Regions from separate parts of the Pseudomonas sp. MH9.3 genome, predicted to be linked through region 2. Evidence: predicted binding sites of a transcription regulator. Region 2 holds the regulator's gene; each other region holds the start of a gene.
What was found. The regulator FliA, encoded in region 2, starts transcription of late flagellar genes. The targets are predictions, from matches to a motif close to CTAAAGTTTNNNNNNNNNNNGCCGNTAA.
Positions count from the first base shown of each region.

Region 1 (3,275 bases), 1.6 Mb from region 2:
CGACTTTGGCACTGGCTTTTCGTCGTTCGTGCACCTCAACAGCCTGCCGATTGCCTTGCTGAAGGTCGACAAGAGCTTTGTCGGCGGCATGGAGGAGCGCGAAGAGAACCGCAAGCTGGTCCACGCCATGATCAACCTGGCCCACAACCTCAACCTGGAAGTGGTGGCCGAAGGCGTGGAAACGCCGGAGCAACTGGCGTTGCTGCGCCTGTTCGGCTGCGACCAGGCCCAGGGCTACCTGATCAGCAAGCCGTTACCGTTGCCGGAGTTGGTGCAGTATTTGACTCACGGCAAGGGCCAGCAGGCGCAACTGGGCTGACGTGCAAACCCCATAAACGGTGGGAGAGAGCAAGCCGCTTCCCACCGTTTTAACCAGGCAGTGCCGCCTGCCGAATCATCCGCTTGATCTTCGCTTCAAACGCCCAGGTCAGGCTCACCGCCGCACACGCCAATCCCAGCGCCAGCCCCCACCACACCCCTGTCGGCCCCCAGCCAAAGGTGAACGCCATCAACCACGCCGACGGCGCGCCGATCAGCCAGTAGCAACCGAGCCCCACCAGAAAGGTGGTCTTGGCGTCCTTGAGCCCACGGATGCAGCCCATGGCGATGGTTTGCACACCGTCGAACAGTTCGAACCAGGCCGCCACCGCCAGCAGGCTGACGGCCAGTACGATCACATCGTGGAACGCCGGGTCGTTGTGGTCGAGAAACAGACCAATCAGCGGGTCGGAATACAGCCACAAAACCCCGGCAAACCCCAGCATCACCACGCCGCCAAAGCCCATGCCTACGCGCCCGGCCGTACGCACCTTCAGCAATTGCCCGGCGCCGTAGTGCTGGCCGATGCGCATGGTCACCGCGTAGGACATACCCGCCGGGACCATGAACGCCACCGAGACGATCTGCAGGGCAATCTGATGCGCCGCCAACTGCGTGCTGCCCATGGTGCCCATGCACAGCGCCGCAAAGGCGAACAGCCCGACCTCCACCGCATAGGTGCCGCCAATCGGCAGGCCCAGGCGCCATAGCTCGCGCAGGTAATGGGTATTGAGGCGCAGCAGGCCGGTGCTCAGCGGGTAGGCGGCATAGACGCGGTTGCTGCGGATGTACGCCATCAGGGCCAGCGCCATGCCATTGGCGACAATGGCAGTCACCAGGCCGATGCCCATCAGGCCGAGCTTGGGCAGGCCGAACATGCCTTCGATCAATGCATGGTTGAGCAGGTAGTTGACCACCGTGCCGCCCAGGCTGATCACCATCACGGGCGTCGCCTTGCCGATGGCGCTGGTGAAGCCGCGCAAGGCCATGAAGCTCAGGTAGCCGGGCAGGGCGAACGGCAGCAGGGTCAGGAACTGCCCCGCCGAATGCACGTTGGTTTCGGTCTGGCCGAACATCAGCAGCACCGGCTTGAGGTTCCACAACAGCAAGGCCGCCGCCAACGCCATCAACCAGGCGAGCCACAGCCCGGCCTGGGTCAGGCGGGTGGCGCCTTCGATATCCCCTGCACCATGACGAATGGCGACCAGCGTGCCCACCGCCGCAATCACGCCGATGCAGAAAATCGCCACGAACGAATAAGTCGCCGCGCCCAGGCCACCACCGGCCAGGGCTTCCGGGCTCAGGCGGGCCATCATCAAGGTGTCGGTCAGCACCATCAGCATGTGCGCCAGCTGTGAGGCGATCAACGGCCCAGACAGCCGCAGAATGGCCCAGAGTTCGGTACGTGCCGCAGGCTGCATGATCATCACACTCGAAAAGGCGGAAGGATGGCGAAGGGGGATTCTCGGTGCTTTGCGCGCAATTGTAAAAAGAGATGAATGCAATCGTTTGCGTAATGCCCCCTTGATTCTCTCAAGTATTGGCAAACCCCGCCGAAGTAGGTGTGTCGGACCTTCACCCCGACGTTTCCCACTAGATAATTTGCCGAGCATCGCTATGAGATCAGGATGATCCTGGCCTCGGTCAGGAGCTGTCATGTCTCAACCTCGCGCCCGGATTGCCTCACAGTTAGGTCTCGCACTGGCCGTGATTCTGGCTGTCGCCATCGGCGGCAGTACCGTTTTCGCCTTGCGTTCTCTCGACTCCGCCAACCTTGCCACCCGCGAGGAGCATCTGGCCAGCGAGGCGCGATTGCTCGCCGATCAGCTCAATACCTTCCACAGCACCCTGCGCGAGAGCACGCAGCGCCTCACCGGCCTGTTTGAAAAGCGCTTCAGCGCCGGGTTGAGCGTGCGCGCCGATCAGATGATCGCCGTGGGCGGCGTGCAGACCCCGAGCCTGTTGCTGGGCAGCGATGTGCTCAACAACAACTTCACGGAAGTGGATGAGTTCAAGCAGATGTCCGGCGGTGTGGCCACGGTGTTCGTGCGCAGCGGCGACGACTTCATCCGCGTCAGCACCTCCCTGACCAAGCAGGACGGCAGCCGCGCCATCGGCACCGTGCTGGACCGCCAGGGCCCGGCCTATCAGCGCGTGCTCAATGGCCAGGTCTATATCGGCCGCGCCGTGTTGTTCGACCGCTCCTACATGACTCAGTACAGCCCGGTGCGCGACAGCAGCGGCAAGGTCATCGCCGTGCTGTTCATCGGCTTTGACTACACCGATGCGCAGGCCGCGCAGTTCGAAAACCTCAAGCGCTTCCGCATCGGCCAGACCGGTTCCCTGGCCCTGCTCGACGAACAGAAGCACTGGCTGGTGCCGCCCGCTGGCGTGCAGGCGCCGGATCAAGCAGTGCCGGTGATGCTGGACCTGGCGAAAAAGCCTGGCGCAGGCCGCTTCTGGAGTGACAAAAACGAAGATTTCTACAGCGTGTCGGTGCCCTTCGAGGGCGGCCCCTGGGCCGTGGTGGCGAGCATGCCGAAAGCCGAAATTCGTGCCGTGACCTGGGAAGTCGGCATGCGGCTGGTGATCGGCAGTGTGCTGGCGATGTTGCTGGCGGTGGGCGCAATCGTGTGGCTGTTGCGCAGCAAGCTGGCGCCGCTGAGCGACCTGGTGCGTCAGGCCGAAGCCTTGGGTGCGGGCGATTTGAGCGCACGCCTCAACGTCTCCAGCCATGACGAGATCGGCCAGTTGGCGCGCAGCTTCAACCAGATGGGCGAAGCGCTGTCGACCATGGTGTCGCAGATCCGCAAGGCGGCCGAAGAGGTCAACAGCCGTGCCCAGGCGTTGTCCGGGTTGTCGGGCAGTGCCTATGAAGGCATGGAGCAGCAGTCGGGTGAGATCACCAGCATGGCCGGCGCGGTGGAGGAGTTCAGCGCCACCTCCCTGAACATCGC
Region 1 covers NZ_CP133785.1:3,505,429-3,508,703, reverse strand. The annotation lists gene RHM60_RS15610 (putative bifunctional diguanylate cyclase/phosphodiesterase) at 1-319, shown strand, start outside; gene RHM60_RS15605 (NorM family multidrug efflux MATE transporter) at 369-1,745, opposite strand; gene RHM60_RS15600 (methyl-accepting chemotaxis protein) at 1,975-3,275, shown strand, end outside.
Region 1: RHM60_RS15600 (methyl-accepting chemotaxis protein) is a predicted target of FliA. The motif match lies at 1,851-1,878, and genes of this name have one in related genera.

Region 2 (3,275 bases):
GCCGCGCGGTCATGTTCGATGCCGGCAAAACGATCGACCTGCCCGGCCATGAGCACCAGTTTGAGCAGGTTGCTTTCCACTTCGGTGACCAGTTGGGTCACGCGCTTGATCACTTGACCGGTGAGGTCCTGGTAATCCTGGGCCAGCAAAATATCGTTGAGGTTGCTCGCCACCGTGCGGTTTTCCTGTTCGCTGCGCGACAGAAAACCGTCGACCCGACGGGCCAGTTCACGAAACTCTTCAGCACCGACTTCGCGACGCATGAAGCGGCCCCAGTCGTGGCTAAGCGCTTGAGCCTCGGTGGCCATGCCATTGACCAGAGGCGTGGCGTTTTCCACCAGGTCCATGGTGCGGTTGGCCGCCGCTTCGGTCAGCTTGACCACATAGGACAGGCGTTCGGTGGCATCGGTGATCTGCGAAATTTCTTCGGCCTGGGGCATGTGCGGGTCAATCTGGAAATTGACGATCGCACTGTGCAGCTCGCGCGTGAGCTTGCCCACTTCCTGGTACAGGCCGCGGTCACGGGTCTGGTTAAGCTCATGGATCAACTGCACCGCGTCGCCGAAATGACCTTTTTCAAGGCTGTCGACCAACTGGTGAGCATGTTTTTTCAGGGTCGACTCAAAATCGCCCAATGTTGTTTCTTTATGCTCCATAGCTCCCCCGCGATGGCATTAGCCGTGGATGCGTTCGAAGATTTTTTCGATCTTCTCTTTTAGCGCCAATGCAGTGAATGGCTTGACCACGTAACCGTTTACCCCGGCCTGGGCGGCTTCGATAATCTGTTCACGCTTGGCTTCGGCGGTCACCATCAGTACAGGCAGGCTGCGCAGCTTTTCGTCGGCGCGCACATGGCGCAACAAGTCGATGCCAGTCATGCCCGGCATGTTCCAGTCGGTTACCAGAAAGTCGATGCTGCCGCTGTTGAGGATCGGAATCGCCGTAATGCCGTCGTCCGCCTCGACCGTGTTTGTGAACCCAAGGTCACGCAACAGGTTTTTTATGATCCGCCGCATCGTTGAGAAGTCATCAACGATGAGGATTTTCATGTTCTTGTCCAATTCGACCTCCAAGCAGTCTTAAACGCGCCCAGCACCTGGACGCGCCATTTCAATCAACAGGCGTTACACAAAAAGGACTGCCGGGTCCACCACGGGTCGACCCCGCGAAGGTCGTGACCCTCGCGGTATCGTCTGCAGTGTCCCCACACTGCCTGTCAGCGCGCGCGCCACTCTCCCAAACGCCCCCGCAAACGGGCTGCGCACTGGCTATGCAACTGGCTGACACGCGATTCGCTGACCCCCAGGACCTCACCGATTTCCTTGAGGTTCAGCTCTTCGTCGTAGTACAGCGCCAGGACCAGGCGCTCACGCTCCGGCAAGTTGGCAATGGCTTCCGCCAGTGCGCCCTGGAAACGTTCATCTTCCAGGTCGCGTGACGGTTCCATATGCGCACTCGCGCCGTCCTCGTGCAGCCCTTCGTGTTCGCCGTCCTGCAACAGGTCGTCGAAACTGAACAGGCGGCTGCCCAAGGTATCGTTCAAAATCCCGTAATAATCATCGAGACTCAATTGGAGTTCGGCCGCAACTTCGTGATCTTTAGCGTCGCGACCGGTTTTTGCTTCAATTGAGCGAATTGCGTCACTGACCATCCGCGTATTGCGGTGCACCGAACGCGGCGCCCAATCCCCTTTACGCACTTCATCGAGCATCGCGCCACGTATGCGAATACCCGCATACGTCTCGAAACTGGCGCCCTTGCTCGCGTCGTACTTGGTCGACACTTCGAGCAGGCCGATCATGCCGGCCTGGATCAGGTCTTCGACCTGCACACTGGCCGGAAGGCGCGCCAGCAGGTGATAGGCAATGCGCTTGACCAGCGGCGCATAGCGCTCGATCAATTCGCCCTGGCTGTCGCGTGCCGATTTTTTATAGAGGTTGTAGCCGCTGGATGTCATAGCACAGGACCCGCGCTTGTCTGATGCACCAATCGCTCGACGAAGAACTCCAGATGCCCACGCGGGTTGGCGGGCAGCGGCCAGGTATCGACCTTCTGGGCAATCGCCTTGAATGCCAGCGCACACTTGGAACGCGGGAATGCTTCGTAGACCGCACGCTGTTTTTGCACAGCCTTTCGCACGCATTCGTCGTAGGGAACTGCGCCAACGTATTGCAGGGCGACATCGAGAAAACGATCCGTGACCTTGGTCAGCTTGGCGAACAGGTTGCGCCCTTCCTGCGGGCTCTGGGCCATGTTGGCCAGCACGCGGAAGCGGTTCATGCCGTAGTCACGGTTAAGCAGTTTGATCAGGGCGTAGGCGTCGGTGATCGAAGTGGGCTCGTCGCACACCACCAGCAGCACTTCCTGCGCGGCGCGCACAAAGCTGACCACGGACTCGCCGATGCCGGCGGCGGTGTCGATCACCAGTACGTCGAGGTTGTCGCCGATATCGCTGAACGCCTGGATCAGGCCGGCATGCTGCGCCGGGCTCAGGTGCACCATGCTCTGGGTGCCGGAGGCAGCCGGCACGATGCGGATCCCGCCGGGCCCCTGCAGCAGCACATCGCGCAGCTCACAGCGCCCTTCGATCACATCGGCAAGGGTATGTTTGGGGGTCAGCCCCAGCAGAACGTCCACGTTCGCCAGGCCCAGGTCAGCGTCCAGCAGCATGACGCGACGGCCAAGCTCTGCCAGGGCCAGGGACAAATTCACTGACACGTTAGTTTTCCCGACGCCACCTTTGCCGCCGGTCACCGCGATCACCTGTACGGGATGCATGCTGCCCATTTTATTTCTTTACCTTGTCTTGCTTAGACGCAGGCTACATGGCTTGGCCGCTTGAATCGCTTGCAGACCATCGATGTAGGTACATTTCACGGTGTTCATCCTGCCTCAACCGACCCGTTTTGCCGGGTTGTGGTAAAGGTCGGCGAACATATCAGCCATCGCTTCCTCGCTAGGCTCGTCTTGCATTTGCACACTCACGGCACGGCTGACCAACTGATGACGACGCGGCAGATGCAGATCATCCGGGATTCGCGGGCCGTCGGTCAGGTAGGCGACCGGTAATTCATGACTGATTGCCAGGCTCAGTACTTCGCCCAGGCTCGCGGTTTCGTCGAGCTTGGTGAGGATGCAGCCGGCCAGACCGCAGCGCTTGTAACTGTGATACGCAGCGGTAAGAACCTGTTTCTGGCTGGTGGTTGCAAGCACCAGGTAATTTTTCGACTTGATCCCACGGCCGGCCAGGCTTTCCAGCTGCATGCGCAACGCCG
Region 2 covers NZ_CP133785.1:1,883,261-1,886,535, forward strand. The annotation lists gene RHM60_RS07970 (protein phosphatase CheZ) at 1-656, opposite strand, end outside; gene RHM60_RS07975 (chemotaxis response regulator CheY) at 675-1,049, opposite strand; gene fliA (RNA polymerase sigma factor FliA) at 1,217-1,957, opposite strand; gene fleN (flagellar synthesis regulator FleN) at 1,954-2,787, opposite strand; gene flhF (flagellar biosynthesis protein FlhF) at 2,893-3,275, opposite strand, start outside.

Region 3 (3,275 bases), 130 kb from region 2:
TCTGCCCTCACGCTGAATGGATATGCAGGTAGTTATGGGGCTGTGCCCGCCAATAGCAAGTCAACGCGTCAAACACCGATGCAAAACCAAAATAAATGTACAGTTTCTCAACAACCTGTCGACATAGATGGCAAGGTGCCATGGATGAGGCCCGCATCACTTATTGAGCCTTTACGCTATGTCCATCTTTGCCTTTCTACACCGTGACCGTCGCGCCCTGCACCAACTGACAGCGGCGATCAAAAGCGGTCAGCAGCCTCATATCGATCGCCGCACAACCGCCCCAGCGGTGCTTGATGCGCTGGCCGTGCTTGAATCATCCAGCCGTGAAGCGCAATCGCGCATCACCCAGCTCGAAAACGAACTCGAATCTGCCCGTGAATTGCTGCGCGAGTCGGCCGCCTCCGCCCAGGCCTCCGAAATCCGCTTCGACCTGGTCAACCGCGCCTCCAGCGAGGGCCTCTGGGACATGGAGGTGGTGGCGGGCGACCCGATCAATCCGAAGAACCGTTTCTGGTGGTCGCCGCAATTTCGCAGCCTGCTCGGCTTCTCTGACGAGCGTGATTTTCCAAACGTGTTGGCCAGTTGGGCCGATCGCCTGCATCCGCAGGACAAGCAGGCGACGCTCGACGCCTTTGCGCGGCATCTGAACGACAAGTCGGGAAACACGCCGTACAACGTGAACAATCGGTTGGCGATGAAGGACGGCTCCTACCGCTGGTTTCACGCCCAGGGTGAAACGCTGCGCGATGAGCGCGGCACGCCGATCCGCGTGGCCGGTGCGTTGCGCGATATTCATGATCAGCTGCAGCGCGATCAGGAACACGACGTGATCATCACCCGCTTCGAACTGGCCAGGGAGATGCTTTCCGACGGTTTGTGGGACATGGAAGTGATTGCCGGCGACCCGGTGAACCCGAAGAACCCCTTCTGGTGGTCGCCTCAGTTTCGACGCCTGCTGGGTTTTGAAACGGTGCAGGAGTTTCCCGATGTGCTGGACAGCTGGGCCTCCCGGCTGCACCCGGATGACAAGGAGCGCAGCCTGAATGCGTTTGGCGCGCACTTGAATGACAAGTCCGGGCAAACGCCGTTTGATATCGAATACCGGTTGAAGATGAAAACTGGCGAATACCGCTGGTTCCGCGCGCGCGGCCAGACGCGCCGCGATCCGCAGGGTGCGCCACTGCGGGTGGTGGGCGCGCTGGTGGATGTGCACTTGCAGCATGAACAGCAAGCGTTGCGCGCGGCGGAGGGCGAGCACCAGCGCACGCTGGAAACCAACATTGCGCAGTTGTCGCAGATTGTCGGGACGATTCAGAGCATCGCCAGCCAGACCAACCTGCTGGCACTGAATGCCGCGATTGAGGCGGCGCGTGCCGGCGAGGCCGGGCGTGGTTTCGCAGTGGTGGCCGACGAGGTGCGCAAGCTGGCAACGCGCACCACCGAAGCCACCGAACAGGCGGCCGGGATGATTGCTCGGTAAGTCGCCCATTTCAGGCGCCTCTCCCGCTACGGCAAGAGGCGCTTGTCGAATCAATGAACAAGACGTAAAAAAAGCAAAAAAGTAGCGAACTATCACACCCTTTGCAGGCCGCCTCTAAAGTTAACAACAGCCCGGCCGATAGTTAGTTACGGAGCCCTTAATCCCTGCCCGAAACACACAACAATCCCACTATATATGCCATGGATAGGCTCGTTTCAGGACCGAACATCATGTTCAGCAAACTAAGCATTTCGCAGAAACTTTATGCAAGTTTTACGGCAGTCGTTGTACTGATCGGTTTATTGGTGGGGAGCGCCTATAGAGGCTTCGAAACTGTAGAAGATGCTACAAATAGTAACGTGCACACTTATGAAGTATTAAGCGCCGCACAATTGGCGCTGGAACAGTTGATCAACATCGAAACCGGTATGCGCGGTTTCGTCATCGCGTCCAAAGACAACTTTCTGGAACCGTTGGTAGCCGGCGAAAAACGCTTTTTAGAGAAGTTGGAGCTGCTCAAACGCCTGACGGCGGATAACCCGGCGCAGCAACAACGCCTGGCCACCCTGGGCGACACGCAAAAGCGCTGGCTTGCCGAAGACATCGACCCGATCATCGCCCTGCGCAGAAGCCTCACCGCAAGCAAACTGCCCGATGACGAACTGGACGCGCGCATCACCGCCGGCGCAGACAAGGCCAAGATGGACAGCATGCGTGCGACCCTGGCTGAAATCACCGCCACCGAAACCGCCCTGCTGGCGCAAAGAAGCCAGGAAATGATCGATGCCAAGCACATGGCGCTGACGATCCTGATCGTGGGCGGCATCTTGTCGGCTGCGTTGTCGTTGATCCTCGCCACCTCTCTGGGCCGTAGCACCACTCGGCGCCTGCAACTGGCGATTGATGCCGCCACCGCGATTGCCAACGGCAAGCTGGATACGGTGATCGACACCAGCAGCCATGACGAGTTGCCCAAAGCCTTCGACCGCATGCAGAAACGCCTGCGGGAAATGATTCAACAGATCAGCGAAGCGGCCAACCAGTTGGTGGTATCGGTGCAGCAGATTTCCGGCGCGTCGGAGCAACTGTCCGGTGCGATTCAGGAGCAGTCGACCTCGGCCTCGATGATGGCCGCCACCATTGAAGAGCTGACCGTGAGCATCCATCACGTCTCGGAAAACGCCGACGAGGCGCACCAGCTTGCCAGCCGTTCGGGCGAGCAATCCAAGGACGGCGCGCGGGTCATCGAAAATACGCTGGCGAGCATGAACGGCATTGCCAAAACCGTGCAGCACTCCTCCACTCAGGTGGCCGGGTTGGGCCAGCACTCCGAACAGATTTCCTCGATCATCAGCGTGATTCAGGGCATTGCCGACCAGACCAACCTGCTGGCGCTCAACGCCGCCATCGAAGCGGCCCGGGCCGGCGAGCAAGGGCGCGGGTTTGCCGTGGTGGCCGATGAGGTGCGCCTGCTGGCGCAGAACACCGGCAAGTCGACCAAGGAAATCGCGATCATGATCGAGAAAATCCAGGCCGGCGTGCGCGAAACCGTCGAAAGCATGCGCGGCGGTGTGCTCGAAGTGAGCCAGGGCGTGGAAACGGCGGGTACCGCCGGTGCGGCCATCGTCGAAATTCGCGAAAGCTCGGAGAAAGTGCTGCAGGTGGTCGATCAGATCTCCTTCGCCTTGCGTGAGCAGACCATGGCCAGCCAGGACGTTGCGCGCAACGTTGAGCGCTCGGCGCAGATGGCAGAAATGAACAACGTGTCGGTGCAGGAGTTGCTCAAAACCAG
Region 3 covers NZ_CP133785.1:1,756,801-1,760,075, forward strand. The annotation lists partial or broken gene RHM60_RS25675 (PAS domain-containing protein) at 470-1,141, shown strand; partial or broken gene RHM60_RS25680 (methyl-accepting chemotaxis protein) at 1,313-1,450, shown strand; gene RHM60_RS07440 (methyl-accepting chemotaxis protein) at 1,714-3,275, shown strand, end outside.
Region 3: RHM60_RS07440 (methyl-accepting chemotaxis protein) is a predicted target of FliA. The motif match lies at 1,598-1,625, and genes of this name have one in related genera.